3 regions of the Arthrobacter sp. C152 genome follow, and region 3 is predicted to be linked to each of the others. Evidence: predicted binding sites of a transcription regulator. Region 3 holds the regulator's gene; each other region holds the start of a gene.

Region 1 (4,272 bases), on a different contig from region 3:
CGGTGGGGGCGATGCCCCGGCCGGCCCGCTCCTTGTCCACCCAGTACCCCAGGGTGGCCATCATGGCCGAACCCCAGACAATGGACGAGACTGTCAGCTGGCCTATGATGACCGGATTCCTGTGCCCCGGCGTCCACTCCGTGATGACGAAGGGCAGCGCCGTGCCCTGTGCAGCCTGCGCATTCAGCGAGCGCACCATGTGCCGGTAATCCGGCAGCCCGCCGCCCGGCTCAGGATTGGAGGCCTCCCAGGGTGCAAGCCATTCGCTGTTCCGCGACCGCACCTCGGTCCACTCTTTCTTGTCGCGGTACCTGATGGGACGCAGGACGAGGTCGCCGCATTCCAGGGAAACGGGCCAGATGGGGCCAGCGCGCACCGGCGTTACCCGGACAGGCCGGCGGCGAAGCCGGGCAGCCACTGCCGCAGGCCGGGGCCGAGGTCATCACTGTCGACGGCGAGCTGGATGCAGGCCTGGAGGTAGCTGAGCTTGTCGCCGGTGTCGTAGCGGCGGCCACGGAACACCACGCCGTAGACCCCGTAGCCCTCCCCCTCGCCGGATGCCAGTTCCTGCAGGGCATCCGTCAGCTGGATTTCCCCGCCCCGGCCCGGTTCGGTTTCTTCGAGGACGCCGAAGACGGCGGGGTGCAGAACATAGCGCCCGATCAGGGCGAGGTTGGACGGGGCTTCCTCCGGCGCAGGCTTTTCCACTAGGCGGTTCACGCGCACGTAGCCCTCGCCGTCGAATTCCTCAATGTCGGCGCAGCCGTACGCACTGATCTGCGCAGGCTCCACTTCGATCAGCGCGACGACGGAGCCCCCGGTCCTGGCCTGGACATCGATCATCGTGCTGAGGAGTTCGTCGCGGGGGTCGATCAGGTCATCGCCCAGCAGGACAGCGAAGGCTTCCTCCCCCACGTGCTGCTTGGCCCGGAGCACGGCGTGGCCAAGGCCCAGGGGGTCGCCCTGCCGGACATAGTGGATATCACCGAGTTTGCTGGCGTACTGGATGGCTTCCAGCTTCGCGGTGTCGCCCTTTTCCTCCAGCATCGCTTCGAGCGAGGGCACCCGGTCAAAGTGGTCCTCGAGCGCGCGTTTGTTGCGCCCGGTGATCATCAGGACGTCGTTGAGGCCAACGGTGACGGCTTCCTCCACCACGTACTGGATGGCAGGCTTGTCCACAACGGGAAGCATTTCCTTGGGCATGGCCTTGGTGGCGGGCAGGAACCTGGTGCCCAGGCCGGCTGCGGGGATGACGGCTTTGCGGACCCTCGGGTTACTGGTAGTCACCGGACTAATCTAACGTCAGCGTCAAGCATTTCCGTAACCATCGAAGCCCCGGCAGGCCCGCGGCGGACCGCCGGACGCCGCGACCGCGGCAGGCAGAGCAGGAAGGACACCATGCTGCAGGAGTCGAACACCATCAAGGACGGCATCCGTGCCGCGCACAGGCGCCGGAGGGCCACGCTCACCCATGAGCAACTCGAAGCCGCGGGCGCCGGGCTGGCACGTCATGGCGAGACCTGGGCGGGGTCTGTGACCGGCGGGCGGCCCGCAACGGTGTGCGTTTACCTTGGCGTGGGAAAGGAGCCTCCCACCCTGCCCCTGGTCGCCGCCCTTCACGGCAGCGGCCACAAGGTCCTGCTTCCGGTGTGCGAACCGGGCCGGGAATTGAGCTGGGTGTTCTGGACTCCGGATGTTGGCTTCGTCCGCAGCAGCTACGCACCCATCCTTGAACCCGAGGGGCCCCGGTACGGGCCTGACGTGGCGGGAGAGGCCCAGGCACTCTTCATTCCGGCGACGGCTGTAGACCTGGCGGGGAACAGGATCGGGCAGGGCGGCGGCTACTACGACAAGTTCCTTGGCCATCTGGCCACGGCCGGGAAGGATATTCCACTGGCCGCGGTTATCTACGACGAGGAACTGCTGCCCGCGGGCAGGATCCCGGCCGAAGAGTTCGACCGCCCGGTTCCGGCCGTGCTCACGCCCTCCGGGTTCAAGCCCCTGGGCGGGGGCGCCTGACCCGGGCACGACCACGCACCGCCGCGCAGCAGGTAATGCTAGAATTAGCACTCAGGCCCTGCGACTGCTAATGGTTCACCAAGTGGCAGCACGGGACCTCTCGTTTGCCCAAGAGGAGGAGCACCAGTGCCAACATATGCTTACGCCTGCAAGGATTGCGGCCACGCCTTCGACATCGTCCAGTCATTCTCGGACAGCAGCCTGACCTCATGCCCCGAATGCGACGGAACGCTGCGCAAGAAGTTCAACAGCGTCGGCGTCGTCTTCAAGGGCTCGGGCTTCTACCGCACCGACTCGCGCGATTCCAAGGGCAGCTCCGTCTCCCCCGCGCCGGCTGCAGCCTCGGCGGCTCCTGCTGCAGCGCCCGCCCCGGCGCCGGCAGCAGCGGCAAGCTAGCCCCTTCAAACTTCGTCCGCGGCCGGCGCCTTCCAGCGCCGGCCGCTGTCGTCCACCCGCAGCTTCTGCGGTGACCGCGCTGCCGCCAACTTTTGTTCCTTGCGGCTGCTATCCACATAGCCAGAGATCTCCCTGTCAGGCCTCGTTCGCGCGGCGTTAGCGTGGGCGCATGTCTGTTCATCCCTTCCGCGGCCGGCGCGGCAATGCCCGCCGCACGGGCAGCCCGCGCCCTTCCAGCCGTTCGCGTCCACCCAGCAGGCCCCGGACCGTCCGCTTCGCCGCATGGCTAAGCCGTAACCGGCGCCTCGCAGCGGCATTGCTGCTCTGCGCGGCCGCCGCGTTAGCGGTGCAACAGCTGACCCCGGCCCCGCTCAGCACCGTGGCGGCACTCTCCGCGGCCCGCGACCTGCCGGCCGGGACGGCCCTCGCCGCGTCAGACCTGGCCACCGTTCGGGTGCCTCCCGGGGTAGTTGCTGATGGCTTCCTCCAGGACCCCGGCGCCGCGGCCGGTAAACAGCTGGCCACGCCGCTGCGCAAAGGGCAGCTCCTGACTGACGCCCAACTGCTGGGCCCGGGGCTCCTGGCGGGAACCCCGCCGGGCTCGGCGGCCGTTCCCCTGAGAATGGCGGACGCCTCATCCACCCAACTGGTGGCCCCGGGCCAACTGGTGAACGTTGTCCTCACATCGGCCAACGGATTCGACCAGCAGGGACCACCGGAGGTGCTGGCCTCCGCCGTTCCCGTCCTGTGGACCTCGAACAAGGGCGGGCAGAGCGGACAGTGGCTGGGCACCACGGAAACGGATGGACTGATCGTCGTTGCCGCCGGCCCCGAGCAAGCGGCCCGCCTCGCAGGAGCGTCCACACAGGGCCGGTTGTTCTTCGTGCTGGTCGGACCTCCGTAGACGCCGCAAGCCCACTGCCACTTGGCATTCCGGTGCCACTCAGGCGTCCGGGCCACGCGGGCAGGGGCCGGCAGCGGCACTGGGACATATCGCGGCCCCGCATCGCGGTGACTGCCGCGGCCCACAGCCCCGGCGCCCACACCCAGCGGCGGCGGGCTCTGCTCCTTCAGCCAGGCGTCGTGGTCATCGTCCAGTCGCCCCGAGTGTGGCGGTTGTCGGGGTTACCCCCCGGCACGGAGGCTGTCGGGGTTACCCCACTGCGGAGGCTGTCGCGGTCATCCCCAGTGCGGAGGCTTCTGCTCCTTCAGCCAGGCATCATGGTCATCGTCGCGGTCTCCCCAGCTGCGGGCGTCGTCCTCTGCGGCCTTGGCCGGCAGGATGCCGCCGGCGGCACGGGCCCGGGGCTGGGACGGGGTTCCGGCCGGGTTTTCGGCCCCCGAGGCCGCCGTTCCGTTGGTCATGTCTTCCTGCTGCATGTCTTCCTGTGACGGTTCTTCCGGTCGATTCACTTCCAGCGGATTGGCACCCTGTTGCGTGGCTTCCCGGGGCTTGGTTTCCCGTGGGATCTCTTCCTCAGCCATGGGGCCGGCCTCCTTACCGTCCGCGCCGGCAGCCGGCGAGTGGTTGCGCCCGCTTGCACCGGCAGGGCCCTGGTCTCCGCGGGCTCCCGCCTGGCGGGACACGTACGCGACTCCCGCAGCGGGTGTATCAATTCCATTGAGCGCCTGGTCAACGTCGTCGTCAAGGAAACCGCCGGACGTCGCGGCCCGGCCGGGCAGCACGACTTTTTCCAGGCCAAGGTACCCCGCAATCCGGTCGGCGCAGGCCGACGGATCGGTGAACACCTCGATGGTCCACAACGGCATGTACCGCCAGCCAAGCCGCTCCAGTAGCTGCGGGCGGAGCCTGCTCCGTTCACGCACGCTCATGGTGCGGTACTGCTCCGTGCCATC
Region 2 (4,272 bases), on a different contig from region 3:
GCTGGCCCGCATCGCGGAGGAGTTCCGCCCGGACGCCGTCGTCTCCTCCCCGTACGCCCGCGCCAGGCAGACGGCGGAGATCGCCGTGGACACCGCTGGCTGGCCGCTGAAGGTGCGCACCGACGAGCGGCTCCGGGACCGTGAACTGGGCATCCTGGACCGGCTCACCCGGCTGGGGGTGGAAAACCGGTACCCCGGTGAAGCGGAGCGTCGGGACTGGCTGGGCAAGTTCTACTACCGGCCGCCGGGCGGGGAATCGTGGGCGGATGTGGCCCTGCGGCTGCGGTCCGTGCTGGCCGAGCTGAACAGCCTGGGCATGGGCCACCGGGTCCTGCTGGTGTGCCACGACGCCGTGATCATGCTGTTCCGGTACGTCCTGGAGGGCCTCAGCGAGCAGGAGCTGCTGGACCTGGCGGCCAGGGAGGCCATCCTGAACGCCTCCCTGACCCGGTTTGTCCGCCCGTCCGGCGCCGGCCCCTGGACGCTGGAGAGCTTCAATGTGGCGGACCACCTGACCGAGTTCGGCGTCACCGTGACCGAGCATGCCGGGGATACCCGTGTCCAGCCGCAAGGATGACATGGCCGCCGCCACGCTGGTGACGCCGTCGCTCCTGCGCGAATGGCCGCTTCCGGCGCCCGGCGAGGACAAGTACTCGCGCGGGTCGGTGCTGGTGGTGGGTGGTGCCCGAGCCACGCCCGGCGCTGCCATGCTGGCGGGCGCGGCCGCCCTCCGCGCGGGGGCCGGGAAGCTGACCCTGGCGGTGGCGGAATCGGTCGCCGTCCAGGTGGGTGTGGCGCTGCCCGAGTGCGGGGCGCTGGGCCTGCCGGAAACCGCGGAGGGTTCGGTCAAGCCGGAGCTGGACCGGATCGATTCCTACCTGGACCAGGCGGACACCATCCTGGTGGGGCCCGGGCTGGATGACCTGGACCTGGCCGGCGGGCTGCTGCGGGAACTGCTCACGCGGGAGGAAAGGGAAGGCGCCCGCCCGGGAGGTCCCGCCGTCGTGCTTGATGCCTACGCCCTGGGCGCACTCCCGGGGCTGGAGGACCGGCTGGACCCGTGGCGCGGCCGCCTGATCCTCACCCCCAACCCCACCGAGGCGGGGATCCTGCTGGGCCGTGACCCGGGTGACCTCGAAGCGGATGTGGCAGCCATCGCCCGCCGCTATGACGCGGTGGTCAGCTGCCAGGGGCTGATCGCCCGGCCTCCGGGGGCTGCGCCCGAGGAATCCGACCTGTGGAAGATCACCACCGGCTACGGCGGCCTGGGGACGTCCGGCAGCGGCGACGTCCTGGCGGGCGCCATCGCCGGGATCCGGGCCCGCGGCACATCCAACGCGCAGGCCGCCTGCTGGGGAACCCACCTGCACGCGGCGGCAGCGGACCGCCTGGCCAGCAGGCTGGGACCGCTGGGATTCCTGGCAAGGGAGCTCTCCGACGAACTGCCGGCCCTGATGCTCGAGCTCGGCTCCTGACACAAGGATGGCCTGAGACAGGGATGGCCTGGGACAGGGATGGCCCCCGGCCGAAGCCGGGGGCCACCGGGTCGGGAAGCTCAGGCCCTCGCTGCCGATGCGCTGTCTGGCGCTGTGGCGTGCACAGAATGGCGATCCGCCCCAAAAAGGCAGTCAACAGATCTACCCGCTTCCCGATTCTTTCCAGGAACTATGCGGCGATTTCCTGCTTGGCCCCCTTCGTTTCAATCTCGATCCTGCGCGGCTTCGCCTTTTCGGCGACGGGGATCCGCAACGTCAGGACGCCTGCGTCGTAGCTGGCCTTCACGTGCTCGGTATCCAGTGTGTCGCCGAGGATCAGCTGGCGGCTGAAGACGCCGCGCGGCCGCTCGGAGGCGATGAGTTCGGTGTCCTTGCCGACGGGGTCCGGGCGCTCCGCGCGCACCGTCAGCACGTTCCGTTCGATGTCCAGATCCACCGAGTCCACAGCGACGCCGGGCAAATCGAAGGCGACGACAAAGTCGTGGTCCTCACGCCACGCATCCATCGGCATGGCCGCCGGACGTGCCGCCGTGCCGAGGACCTGCTGGGCCAGCCTGTCCAACTCGCGGAACGGATCGGTTCGCATCAACATGGCTTCCCTCCTCGTAAGAGATGGTCCAACATGGTTTCCCACTCAGCCTGATCTGTATTGGCTGATATAGATTTTTTAGCACCGGAGAAAGAGGTCTTCAAGGGGTTGCGGACCGGATTTTTGGAACTTTTTCAGGGCTGCGCAGGGCACGGAAAAGGGGCTCCCCGCACCGCTGCCGCAGGCGCGGAAAGCCCCTTCTTCCAGTGTTACCGCGGGCCGTACGTCAGTCGCGGGTGGGGTCCGGCCGGAGCGGCGCGGGCCCGGGATCCGGGATGGGCAACGGCCCGGGCGGCTGCGGGGCGGGGAACGGATTCGGCGACGGCGGTCCCGGCTGGGTGGGATCCGGTGATGTGGGTTCGGGGCCGGGTTCGGGCGGGAACGGCTCAGGTTCGTGCACTGGCGGGATGGTCATGCAACTTCCCCTCTCACGCTGGGCGGATGTGCCTTGAAGGAAACAGGATACGCCTGCCGCCGTCCGGCAACTACCCTCCCGTTGCCCTATCAGCTTTGGTCGTTAAGGCGGCGGTTTGGGGGCCAAAAGTGATAGAGCATCACGGCTGTCAGTCCCGGACCGCGCCCACCAGCCGCAGCCAGGCGCGCAGCTGCACCGGATCCGCCTCCGCGCAGCGGAAGCCCACGTACCCGTCCGGCCGGACCGCCACGAGGCCCCGGCCCGGGTGGCTGGTGAGCCGGTGGATGTGGACGAGAGGGCCGCGTCCGGCCGCCACCGGCCCGGCGAGGTCGGGCAGGTCGGCAAGGTCGGCAAGGTCGGCACCCAGGGCGCCAGGGACGGCGTCGCGCTCCAGCAGGACGTGGACCCCGGGCACCGCGGTCAGCTCGTGCAGCTGGACGGAGCGTTCCGCCACACTGGCCGGTGCATCCGGCAGGCGGTCGCCGGGCCGCGGCCACCGGACACTGCGCGGCGTCTCGTCCAGGGACAGGGGGCTGTGCCGGTACCGCACAAACGGCTGCGCCAGCAGCCTGATCCCCAGGGCTGTGAGGCGCCGGCGGCGGAGCAGCACCGGCAGCAGCGGAGCCGAGGACGGCAGCAGGCCACGGACCAGGCGCGCGGCCGGATGCGGCGAGGCCTCGAAGAAGAAGATGAGATGGGTCAGGGCAAGCACCCGCCGCGCCGCCAGCTGCCGCTCCTGCCCGTAGGACCCGAGCAGTTCCGGAACGGCCCTGCCGGCGGTGGAGGCGAACCCGAGTTTCCAGCCGAGGTTCAGGGCATCCAGGATGCCGTTGTTCATTCCCTGGCCCCCGGCGGGTGAGTGGGCGTGCGCCGCATCCCCGGCGAGGAAGATGCGGCCGCCGCCGAAGGTGCCGGCCAGGCGGTGCTGGAGCGGGACCTGCGCCGACCAGCGCACGTCCCGGACAGTGGCTTCCAGGCCGGACCCGGCCAGCAGCCGGGCCACCTCCGCGGCGGGGACGGGCGGGCCCAGCTGGCCGAAGCGTGCGTCCGGCGCCGGTTCGGCGGGGCGGGTGGCCAGCAGGCGCCACGTGGCCCCCTCCCCGAGCGCGAACAGGAACGCCAGTCCGGAACGGCCGACGGCGGCGTGCAGCACGCCGGGGTCCAGGCCGCCGTCGAGCTCCAGGTCCGCCAACACGGCTTGAACCGGGTAGGGCCCGCCCCGCCACGGGGCCCCGAGGACCGTGCGGACGGTGCTGGACTGCCCGTCGCAGCCAGCCAGGAAATGGCAGCGGAACTGCTCCTGCCCGTGCCCATGAAGGGTGGCGGTGAGGCCGCCGGTTTCCGGTCGTTCAAGGCCGCGGAACTCCACACCCCAGTCCACGGGGATCCCCCGGGCCTGCAGTTCCTGCCAGAGAACGTCTTCGACGTCGGCCTGCCGGACCAGGGTCAGGTGCGGAAAGGCGGTGTCCGGCAGGTCGGCGTGGCCCAGCCGGGCCTGGACGACGCGCCGGCCGAGGTGGAGGCGCGCCTCCGGCCCAGTGTCGGCGCGGGCCAGCAGCGCACCGGTGACGCCCAGCGGGCGCAGGCCCTCCAGTGCCCGGGCGTGCAGCATCATGGCCCGGGAGGGGCGGAACCGCTCCGGCCGACGGTCCACCACGCGGACCGAGGCTCCGTGCGCATGGGCCTGCAGCGCTGTGGTGAGTCCCGCCGGCCCGGCGCCGACCACCAGGACGTCCGTGTCTGCCATCGGTTCTTCCCCGGCCGCCATGCCC
Region 3 (4,272 bases):
TGCCCATTGGCGGTCTTCGCTGGCCGTAAGCGGCAGGGCGTTGGCCGGCACGCCATGGTACTCGGAACGGCCCTGGCCGTCCCTGTGATCACGTGCGTTTTCTGCCACAGTCTGTTCCTTCTGACATGCATTGGTGCTGACTAAGTGCTGGTGCCTTGCTCGCGGGGACGTCGACTGGACGTTCCCCGGCAGTATCAAGAATACTGGTTCGCTGCCCCCTTGGAGGTCCTTCAGGGCACCGTGAGGAAGTCGATCACTTCCTCGACCCTGCCCAGCAGTGACGGTTCGAGGTCTGCGTAGGTGCGTACCGCGCCCAGCAGCTTTTGCCATCCCAGCCCGATGTCCTCCTTGGTTTCATGCGGCCAGCCGAAGGCCTTCAGGATCCCCGTCTTCCAGTCCTGTCCCCGCGGGATGGCAGGCCATTGCCCGATGCCGAGGACGGAGGGCCGGATCGCCTGCCACACGTCCACGTAGGGGTGGCCGACGATCAGCACGTTCCCGGCGGCGCCGGGCGAAGCCATCACGGCATCGGCGATGCGGGATTCCTTGGAATCGGGCACCAGGTGGTCCACCAGGACGCCCAGGCGCCTGCCGGGGCCGGGCCGGAAGTCGGCCACCGCGGCGGCCAGGTCGTCGATGCCGTGCAGCGGCTCGACGACGATGCCCTCCACGCGGAGGTCGTCTCCCCACACCTTCTCCACCAGTTCGGCGTCGTGCTTGCCTTCCACCCAGATCCGGCTCGCCTTGGCCACCTGCGCCCGCTGGCCCTGGACCCGGACCGACCCCGAGGCGGTCCTGCCGGGGGCTGCCCCGGCCGCCGCGGCCTTCGGTGCGGGCGGGACCAGGCGGATAGGCCGGCCCTCCAGGAGGAAGCCGAAGCCCAGGCGGAAGGAGCGGGACTTGCCGCGGCGGTCCTCGAGTGCCACCACATGCATGCCGCCGGACTTCTCCACCCGGGTCACGGCCCCCACCCAGCCGGACTGGACGTCCTCCAGCACCATTCCCCGTTCGACGGGAACTTCGGGCAGTTCCGTGCGGGCTGGCGCGGACATGTCGCGGGGGCCCCAGTTCTGGTAGTCCATGGATGTGATCCGCCTAGCGCTAGGTAGTAAACACCGGAATTTCGCCCGGAGCGGTACCAATGCTAACAACGCGCCAAGGCATAATAGACTGTTAGCACTTAGGCATGTCGAGTGCTAACCCTGGTGGAGTCAGCATGCAGGCGGGGCGGAGGCCCCGGACCATGGATGGAGGTGGAGTGTGAGCGAGCCACGCAAACTGGAAGTGCTGCGGGCCATCGTGGAGGACTACGTCCACTCCCGCGAGCCGGTCGGCTCCAAGGCCCTGGTTGAGCGGCACCATCTCGGCGTCTCCAGCGCGACCATCCGCAATGACATGGCCGCCCTGGAAGACGAGGGGCTGATCACCGCGCCGCATACCAGCGCGGGACGCATCCCCACCGACAAGGGCTACCGGCTGTTCGTGGACCAGATTTCAGCGGTGAAACCCCTCTCCGCGGCTGAGCGCCGGGCCATCCAGTCCCTGCTGGAGGGCTCGGACGATCTCGACGACGTCCTGGACCGCACCGTGCGGTTGCTGGCCCAGCTGACCAACCAGGTGGCGGTGGTCCAGTATCCGCACCTGAGCAGGGCCCTGGTCCGGCACATCGAATTCGTGCTGCTTGCCCCGCGCAAGGTGCTCGTCGTCCTGATTGCCAACAGCGGCAAGGTGGAGCAACGCGTGATCGACGTCGGGCAGGACCTCGGCGATGACGCCGTGGCAGCCCTGCGGACACGGTTCCTCGCCGCGCTGGCCGGCACCCCGTTGAGCGAGCTCGCGCAGGCGCTTCCCGCCGTCGTTGCCGCTGCCGCCCCCGCCCAGCGGCAGGCGGCGCACGCGCTGGCCCACGGCCTTGAGGCCCTGGCGCACAACAGCCGGGAGGACCGGATGGTGATGGCCGGGACCGCCAACCTTGCCCGGTCCAACGTGGACTTTCCGCTCAGCATCGGGCCGGTCCTTGAGGCGCTGGAGGAACAGGTGGTGATGCTGCGGCTGCTGAGCGAAATGGCGCAGGACCACCGCGGCGTAGCTGTCAGCATCGGGAGGGAAAACCCGTACGACGGGCTGGCCGAGGCATCAGTGGTGGCCACCGGGTACGGGCCCGGCAGCGCCGCGAAAGTGGGCATCCTCGGCCCCACCAGGATGGACTATCCAACCACCATGGCTGCGGTCAGGGCCGTGGCGCGCTACCTTTCCAGGATTCTGGGCCCCTGACCGTCCCGCGCCCGCCGGATCCTGCAGCGGGCGCGGGCGGGACAGCCCCAGTACACGCAGTACAACAAGGAAGAGATACGAACTTTGAGCAGCCACTATGACGTCCTTGGAGTCTCGCCGGAGGCAACCGGGGAAGAGATCAAAAAGGCCTACCGCAAGCTGGCCCGCACCCTTCACCCGGACGTGAACCCCGGTGAGGACGCCGCGGAGCGCTTCAAGGCAGTAACTCACGCCTATGAGGTCCTGTCCGACCCGCAAAAACGCCGGGTCTACGACACCACCGGCAACGAAAACGGAACCGACAACGGCTTCGGCGGCGCCGGCTACGCGGGCCAGGGCTTCGCGTTCCAGGACATCTTCGACACCTTCTTCGGCGCCGGCGGCACCTCCGGGCCCGCCTCCCGGGTGCGCCGCGGCCAGGACGCCCTCATCAGCGTCCGGATCGACCTCCGGGACGCCGTCTTCGGCGTGAACAAGAAGCTCGAGGTGGACACCGCGGTGGTCTGTCCCACCTGTGACGGGTCCTGCTGCCGCCCCGGGACACAGCCTGAGCGGTGCGATATCTGCGGCGGCAGTGGCCAGGTCCAGCGGGCAGTCCGGTCCATCCTGGGACAGGTCATGACGGCGGCGCCCTGCGGCACCTGCGAAGGGTTCGGCACGGTCATCAAGGACCCCTGCAACGAATGCAGCGGCCAGGGCCGCATCCGCAGCCGCCGGTCGCTGACCATCAAGGTCCCGGCCGGCGTCGCCACCGGAACCCGGATCCAGCTCTCCGGGCAGGGCGAGGCAGGTCCCGCCGGCGGCCCCGCCGGGGACCTCTACGTGGAGATCCGCGTCAACAACGACGCCACCTACGTCCGGGAAGGCGACGACCTGCACGCCACCTTGCATATCCCGATGACGGCGGCCGCGCTGGGCACGGACGTCAGCCTGGAAACGTTCGACGGAACCCAGGAGATCGACGTCAAGCCCGGAACACAGTCGGGGGAAATCATCACACTCCGCGGGCTGGGGGTCACCCATCTGCGCGGCTACGGCCGCGGCGACCTCAAGGTCCACCTCCAGGTGGACACCCCCGCCAAACTGGATTCCCAGCAGGAAGACCTTTTGCGGCAGCTCGCCAAGCTGCGCGGTGAACAGATCACCGAGGGCAAGCTCGCGGCCAGCGGCGGTGTGTTCGCCAAGCTCCGGGACCGGCTCGGTAACCTGTAGCGGTGAGCAACCCCGTCTTTTTCACCGCCGCAGGCTCGCTGGACGCCGTGTCACCGGGAGACGTCTTCGTCCTTGAGGGGACCGAGGCGAGGCATGCGGTCACCGTCAAGCGGCTGGCGCCCGACGAGGCTGTCGACATCGTCGACGGCGCCGGCACCCGCATGACCGGGAAGGTGGTGTCGGCCGCTGCCTCACTGCTGGAGGTGGAGTGCGGTTCCGTTGCAGTGGAGCAGCGCCCGGACATCCGCCTGGTAATGGTCCAGGCCCTGGCGAAGGGCGACCGGGACGAACTGGCCATCGAGACGGCCACCGAACTGGGCATCGACGCCGTCGTGCCCTGGCAGTCCGAACGCTCCATCGTGCGGTGGAAGGGTGACCGGGCGGCCCGCGCCCACGCCAAGTGGCAGTCCGCCGTCGCCGCGGCGGCGAAACAGGCGCGCCGCGCATGGATCCCGGACGTCCGGCCCGCCGTCGAGACCGCGGGGCTGTGCGCCGCTGTTGAAGCGGCGGACCTTGCCGTGGTCCTGCACGAGGACGCCGTCCGGCCGCTGCGGTCCGTACTCGAGGGGTGGCAGGGGCGGGAGGCCCAGGGCCCCCGCGAGGTGCTGCTGATCGTCGGCCCTGAGGGCGGCATCAGCCCCCGGGAAGTCACCAAACTCTGCAGCGCAGGCGCCGTGACCGCCCTGCTGGGACACCATGTCCTGCGGTCGTCGACGGCAGGACCCGCCGCCGTCGTGCTCGCCAGCGACGTCCTGGGCCGGTGGGCCGCTAGCGCACCTTAAAGGT

Evidence for each region. The regulator HrcA, encoded in region 3, represses chaperone genes, less so after heat shock. The targets are predictions, from matches to a motif close to TTNGCACTCGNNNNNNNCGAGTGCNAA.
Region 1: a site for HrcA is predicted at 2,064-2,090, ahead of ACYSM9_RS13445 (FmdB family zinc ribbon protein). Genes of this name have one in related genera too.
Region 2: a site for HrcA is predicted at 2,164-2,190, ahead of ACYSM9_RS10610 (Hsp20/alpha crystallin family protein). Genes of this name have one in related genera too.

The regions. Positions count from the first base shown of each region.
Region 1 is NZ_JBTZSU010000018.1:31,620-35,891, forward strand. Features, by position in the region: gene ACYSM9_RS13430 (GNAT family N-acetyltransferase) at 1-376, opposite strand, end outside; gene galU (UTP--glucose-1-phosphate uridylyltransferase GalU) at 382-1,287, opposite strand; gene ACYSM9_RS13440 (5-formyltetrahydrofolate cyclo-ligase) at 1,399-2,019, shown strand; gene ACYSM9_RS13445 (FmdB family zinc ribbon protein) at 2,146-2,415, shown strand; gene cpaB (Flp pilus assembly protein CpaB) at 2,585-3,319, shown strand; gene ACYSM9_RS13455 (AAA family ATPase) at 3,595-4,272, opposite strand, start outside.
Region 2 is NZ_JBTZSU010000012.1:16,470-20,741, forward strand. Features, by position in the region: gene ACYSM9_RS10600 (histidine phosphatase family protein) at 1-577, shown strand, start outside; gene ACYSM9_RS10605 (NAD(P)H-hydrate dehydratase) at 579-1,475, shown strand; gene ACYSM9_RS10610 (Hsp20/alpha crystallin family protein) at 1,666-2,088, opposite strand; gene ACYSM9_RS10615 (hypothetical protein) at 2,312-2,500, opposite strand; gene ACYSM9_RS10620 (FAD-dependent monooxygenase) at 2,649-4,247, opposite strand.
Region 3 is NZ_JBTZSU010000008.1:159,090-163,361, forward strand. Features, by position in the region: gene ACYSM9_RS08550 (DUF4870 domain-containing protein) at 1-108, opposite strand, end outside; gene ACYSM9_RS08555 (DUF3097 domain-containing protein) at 231-1,082, opposite strand; gene hrcA (heat-inducible transcriptional repressor HrcA) at 1,261-2,274, shown strand; gene dnaJ (molecular chaperone DnaJ) at 2,359-3,486, shown strand; gene ACYSM9_RS08570 (16S rRNA (uracil(1498)-N(3))-methyltransferase) at 3,489-4,268, shown strand; gene ACYSM9_RS08575 (GerMN domain-containing protein) at 4,255-4,272, opposite strand, start outside.